DNA from 2 places in the Streptomyces sp. NPDC053542 genome. Region 1 is predicted to be linked to the other one. Evidence: riboswitches for the same ligand, from Rfam matches in the RefSeq annotation. Region 1 holds a riboswitch; the other holds the start of a gene.
What was found. Region 1 has a riboswitch for cobalamin ahead of ACIGXO_RS30365 (cobalamin biosynthesis protein). Riboswitches for the same ligand answer to the same signal wherever they lie in the genome.

Region 2: linked by a shared signal. The riboswitch ahead of ACIGXO_RS02030 (CbtB-domain containing protein) and the one ahead of ACIGXO_RS30365 (cobalamin biosynthesis protein) in region 1 are both predicted to bind cobalamin.

Annotation. Positions count from the first base shown of each region.
Region 1 is NZ_JBITXL010000012.1:261,177-264,245, forward strand. Features, by position in the region: gene ACIGXO_RS30360 (cobyric acid synthase) at 1-248, opposite strand, end outside; gene ACIGXO_RS30365 (cobalamin biosynthesis protein) at 245-1,213, opposite strand; cobalamin riboswitch at 1,370-1,504, opposite strand; gene ACIGXO_RS30370 (hypothetical protein) at 1,705-2,136, shown strand; gene ACIGXO_RS30375 (caspase family protein) at 2,143-3,069, shown strand, end outside.
Region 2 is NZ_JBITXL010000001.1:446,367-449,435, forward strand. Features, by position in the region: gene ACIGXO_RS02015 (MFS transporter) at 1-359, opposite strand, end outside; gene ACIGXO_RS02020 (IclR family transcriptional regulator) at 540-1,313, shown strand; gene ACIGXO_RS02025 (histidine phosphatase family protein) at 1,290-1,946, opposite strand; cobalamin riboswitch at 2,067-2,210, shown strand; gene ACIGXO_RS02030 (CbtB-domain containing protein) at 2,241-2,465, shown strand; gene ACIGXO_RS02035 (CbtA family protein) at 2,485-3,069, shown strand, end outside.

The DNA of each region.
Region 1 (3,069 bases):
GGGTTCATCAGCGCGGTCGGCTCGACGCGGGCCGCCGCGGCCTGCATGGCCTGCGCCCGCCCGATCTCCGCGCCCTCGCGCGTCACATACGAATTGAGTGACATGTTCTGCGCCTTGAAGGGCGCGACCTTGACGCCCTTGCGCGCCAGCCAGCGGCAGATGCCCGCCGTGACCACGCTCTTGCCCGCGTCCGACGTCGTCCCGGCGACCAGCAGGCCGCCACCGAGAGTCCTGTCCGTACCGCTCACCGGGATCTCCTCGCCTTCCGGGCCGTACGGACCGCGCCCACGGCGATCCGCGCCCCGACCGTCGTCGCCAGCGCCAGCGCGCTCACCCGGCGCGAGAGCCGCACCGCGCGGGCGATGTCCGCGCCCTCGACGGCGCGTGCGCCGTCGTTGAGCACCGGACGGTGCTCGACCCGCCCCGCGTACGCGAGCGTGCCGCCCAGCCGTACGCCGAGCGCGCCCGCGAACGACGCCTCCACCGGGCCCGCGTTGGGGCTCGGGTGCTGCTTGCCGTCGGCCCGCCAGGCGCGCCACGCGCCGCGCGGGTCGGGCCCGGCGACGGTGGCCAGCAGGGCGGTCAGCCGCGCGCCGGGCCAGCCCGCCACGTCGTCCAGCCGGGCCGAGGCCCAGCCGTACCGGCGGTAGCGGTCCGACTTGTGACCCACCATCGCGTCCAGCGTGTTGACCGCGCGGAAGGCGACCAGCCCCGGTACGCCGCCCACGGCGCCCCAGACCAGCGCGCCCACGACCGCGTCGGAGGTGTTCTCGGCGACGGACTCCACGACCGCGCGGGCCATCTGCTGCCCGTCCAGCGCCTGCGGGTCGCGGCCGCACAGGTGCGGCAGCCGCTCGCGCGCCACGTCCAGGTCGCCGGCCTCCAGCGCGCCGCCGATGGCGCGCGCCTCCCGGCCCAGCGTCGTCCCGCCCAGCACGGCCCAGGTGGCGGCGGCGGTCAGCGCTACGTGTGCGGGGGCGCAGCGGCGTACGGCACGGGAGAGCAGGGCCGCGCCCACCGCGGCCCCGCCGGCGCACAGCGCGGTGTGCGCCGCTCCGTATCCACGGTGATCGCGCCACAGCCCGCGCTCCACGGCTCCCGCGGCCCGCCCGAAGGCGGCCACCGGGTGGCCGCGGCGGGGATCGCCCACGGCCAGGTCGCCGAGAAAGCCCAGAGCCGCGCCGCACGCATAGGTGGCGTGTTCGGCACGCATCGTCGGATCAGCCCGCCGTCGTGCCTCGGAGCGACGGCCGCACGCGGTCGCGTACCGGGCGAACAGCGGCGGAAGGCAGGGGTCTCGGCTCGGGGCCCGGCATGGCGTGTGTCCTCACTCAGGGTCCGCGCCCTGGCTCGACGTGACGGGCGACGAGAGTCTCCTGGCTCCCGGATCGGCGCTGTCCCCGGCCTTCCAGCCCGTGTCTGCGGCGGGCCGTGGCCTCTTCTGGAGGAGCGCTCCCCGGTGACAGTGGCGGGACCGCGCCGGATTCTCACCGGACTTCCTCATCTGTCGCCGAATGGCACCGGGCAGTCCACCACGTGCCGCGAATGCCCGTCAACTCACCCTTGACCTGCGACGCCGACGTATGGCAGGCCCTGTGGCCAAGGACACAGCGCGGACGACAGTTGACGACCTGTTGCCTGCCGTACCTCCGGCACGACACCATCGGGGCACCTATGGCAAAGGTGCCGCAGGAGGGGGACGGGATGACGGAGAGCCGGGAGCACCACGAGGTACGCATCAGAGTCACCGGGACCCACGACGGGGGCCAGGATCTGGAGGACCTCCAGCGCTGGCTCCAGCGAGAGTCCTGGCTGACGCCCGGCAACCACGACTGGCGCCGGGCGCCGGGGGCGGAGACCGCCCCGCGCACGGACGCGGACGCGGCGGGCCAGGGCCCCGAGATGGCCGTCGGTGTCGACGACCTCGTCCTGGTCCTCATCGGCGCGGTCGCGGCGCCGATGACCGAGCAGCTCCTCATCGCCCTGCGGGAGTGGCTCGCCCACCGCCGGGAGACCGCCGCCAGGGGCGAGACCCCGGGAGTGGACATCACCGACGCCTCCGGACACCGCCGCCTCGACGACCCCGATCCGCGCACCGAACGCGACGACCAGGGCGGCCGCGTCGGCACGGAGTAACCGGCGATGCCTCTCTACGACGCGCGGGGCAAGCGGAACCGCGCGCTGATCATCGGCGTCAGCCGGTACCAGGACCCCCGGCTGCACGACCTCGACGCCGTCTTCGCCAACCCCGACGAACTGGGCCGGGTGCTGTGCGCCCCGGCCACCGACCTCTTCCTGCCCCAGGAAGTGACACCGCTGCGCCCGGACACCCCCGAGGAGCTGACCGCCGCGCTGCGCACCGCGGCCCACGAGGCGCGCGGGCTGCTGCTCGTCTACTTCTCCGGGCACGGCCGGGTCCGGCGCGACGGCAGCGACCTGCATCTGCTGGTCGGCTCCTCGCGGGTGGCGCAGGACGAGCGCCGGGTGGCCTCGCACGAAGCGGTCTCGTGGGCCAAGGACGTGCTGCCGCGCCTGGAGCGGTCCCGGGCCGACCGCGTGGTCGTCGTGCTCGAATGCTGCTTCGCGGGCAACGCCGACGACAGCTTCCGCACCCACGAGAAGCCGGTCTCGCTGCTGATGGCCGCCCAGCCGAACCGCCGCATCTTCAGCGGCACCGAGCCCGGCGGCGGCACCGTCTTCACCCGCGCCGTGCTCGACATTCTCGAACACGGCATCGAGGGCAAGGAGTGCGTCACCTTCGAGGACCTCGCCGGTGAGCTGCGCCGGCGGCTCGCCGGGCACACCACCCCGCAGGGAGGCGCCTGGGTGCCGCGCGCCTCCAAGCAGAACACCGTCGACGACGTGGTGGTCTCCTTCGCCACCCGGGAGCTGCGGCCCGCCACGCCGTTCGCCGTCCGGGCCCGGCGCTGGTGGCGCTCCCGCCCGCGGCGCCGGTTACGCGTGCTGACCGCCGCCGCCGTCGCACTGGCCCTCGGCGCCACCGCCCTGGTCCTCGTCGACCGGCTGCGGCCGCCCGGGAGCTGCCCGCCCGCCCAGGAGCTGCGGCTG
Region 2 (3,069 bases), on a different contig from region 1:
ACCGCCATCAGCACGCGCACGTCGGGGATCAGGCCCTGCGCGGTGGCGAGCAGCCCCCACAGCACCAGGCACCACACGATGAGCTTCTTGACGCTCCGTCGCTCGGCATAGATGGCGCCGGGGATCTGGAAGGCGAAGTAGCCGAGGAAGAAGAGCGAGCCGAGCAGGGCCGAGACGGACCCCGTGATGTGCAGGTCGTCGGCCATGCCGCCGGCGGCGGCCACGGAGAAGTTGGAGCGTTCGAGGTAGGCGAAGCTGTAGGTCACGAAGACCACGGGCATCAGCCGGGTCCAGCGCCGGCGGCTGAGGGCGGCGACGGCGGGCGCGGGTGCGGCGGCCGGGGGCTGCGGGGTCGACATCCAGGAGCCCTTTCTCCCGAGACGGCAGGACAGGGGGGTAGTGGGTTTTTGCCACGATGCGGCAAGCGCTGCCGCAAGCTGAAAAGAGAATGACGCCCGCGTTTCCGCCTGTCAACGGATTGTTTTCGGATGGAAGAAAGTCTTGCCGCCATGCGAGAAGGGGTATGGGAAACTGCCCGTATGTCCACCAGCACCCCGGCCTCCGACATGGTCGGCAAGGCCCTGCACGTCCTCACCCTGCTCGGCGAGCGCCCGGCCGGCGTCACCCTCTCCGAGCTCGCCCGCGCCTCCGGCTTCCCGACCAGCACGTGCTACCGGCTCCTGAAGTCCCTGACCCGGGACAGCTTCGTGGAGTTCGACGCCCGCACCAAGCACTACACACTGGGGCTACGGGTGTACCAGCTCGGCCAGCGCGTCTCGCACTCGCACGGTTTCGCGGGCGTCGCGCTGCCGGTGATGCGCAGGCTCGCCGAGACCTGCCGGGAAGCCGTCCTGATGTCGGTACTGGACGGCGACAAGCAGCTCTACATCCATCACGTCGAGGGACCGCAGCAGGTGAGCGTGCGCGGCGAGCCCGGCAAGCACGGCCCGGTGCACTGCACCTCGATGGGCAAGGTACTGATCGCCTTCGCACCCGCCGAGGTACGCGAATCGCTCACCGAAAGCGTCGAACTGACCAAGCTGGGCCCCCACTCGATCACCGACCGTGCCGCGTTCCGCTCCGAAATCGAGAAGGTACGCGCCGAAGGCCACGCGCTCGCCGACGAGGAACACGAGCCGGGCATCCGCGCGCTGGGCGTCCCCATCCTCTCCCCGGACGGCATCGCCCACGCCGCCCTCTCCGTCGCGGCCCCCGCCTTCCGCATGCCCACGGAGGACCTGCTGGCCCTGCGCCCCGCCCTGGCCACAGCGGCCCAGGAACTCGCCGTACTACTGCCGCCGCGCCCCTTCTGAGAGGCCGGAACCAAGGGGGCGCCCGCACCGCAGGTTCCACCGCCCGGCTCGGCCCGAGAGTTCGGTGACGGAGAGCGGTGCGACGTCCAGCCGCCAGAAGACGGCGGCGGGCAGGCCGAGGGCGTGCACCAATGCCGCACGGATCACGGCCGGCTCCACGACTGCCGTGATCCGTCCGGTCTCCGCCGAGCGGCCGTCCAGCCAGGCCCCCACCCTGGCGATCAGGGCGTGCAGGGACTCCCCACCGTGCGGGGCGGACGCGGGGTCCGCGAGCCAGTCGGCGACGGCCCGCGGCTCCGCCTCGGTGACCTCGTCCAGGGTCCGCCCACGCCAGGAACCGACATCGAGATCGCCCAGCTCCGGCGCCCGGGCCGCTTCCAGCCCGAGAGCGACGGCGGTCTCGCGGCACCGTGCCGACGCGCCGTAATAGCACCGCGTCGCTGCCGGTGCGGCGTCCGCCCGTACTGTGTCCGTTCGTACTATGTCCGCCCGTACGACCTCCGCGCGCACGGCCGCCGCCACGGCACGCGTTTGCCGGAGAGCGCCCGCGTCCACGGACTCTCCCCCGTCGAACCGCACCTGCCGCTGCGCCTCCCCCAGCGCTGGTGAGACCAACATCACGCGCACCGTCATCCTCGGACCTCCCGCCTTGATCGTCCCATCCGCCAACCCCCGCAAGGCGGTTGGGCGCGCGGAGGGCGCACATCGGCCCCACCCGCGCGCCATAGCCACGGGAACCCGCAGGCGCTACGGTCGCATGGACATGACGACGGTGCGACGGAAGCCGGTGAGACTCCGGTACGGCCGCGCCACTGTGTACTCCGTCCCGTCCCTCACTGCCGAGGGCCGGGCGCTGACGGGGAAGTCAGACCCCGCACCGTCGTAAGGCACCAAGACCGGGACGCGTGTTCCCTTGGAGGTACTGCCATGGCTCAGTCCGCTGCGCCCACTTCCCTCTCCGCCGCAACGCCGGCGATCACCCCCATCTCCCTCAAGGCCATCGCACCTTGGGCCCTCTTCTTCGGCATCCTCATGCTCGTCCTGCTCTACTTCGTCGGCACCGAGCAGGGCGTGACCTCGGTCTTCTCCGGCGAGGGCGTGCACGAATGGGTCCACGACGGCCGGCATCTGCTCGGCTTCCCCTGCCACTGAGCACGGGAGGCAGCACATCATGCAGCCCATCTCCGTACGGGCGCTGCTCGTACGCGGAATGATCGCCGGCCTCGCGGCCGGCGCTCTCGCACTGGTCATGGCCTATCTCCTCGGCGAACCCGAGATCGATGCGGCCATCGCATACGAGGAGGCACACAGCCACGAACACGGCGTGGAACTGGTCAGCCGCACCATGCAGGCGACCAGCGGACTGGCGACGGGCGTCCTCGTGTACGGCGTAGCGCTCGGCGGCATCGCCGCCCTGGCGTTCTGCGTCGCCTGGGGCCGCATCGGCCGCTTCGGCCCCCGGGCCACCGCGGCGCTCCTTTCGCTGGGCGCCTTCCTCGCCGTGTACCTGATCCCGTTCCTCAAGTACCCGGCCAACCCGCCGGCCGCGAGCGACCCGGACACACTGGGCCGGCGCACCGCCCTGTACTTCCTGATGATCGCGCTCAGCGTGCTGCTCGCGGTCGGCGCGGTCATCCTGGGCCGGCGTCTGGCCCCGCGGCTGGGCAACTGGTACGCGACCGTGGCGGCTTCGGCGGCCTTCGCCTTCGTGGTCGGCCTCGCGTACGCGTTCCTCCCCGCGGTGAACGAGGTCCCC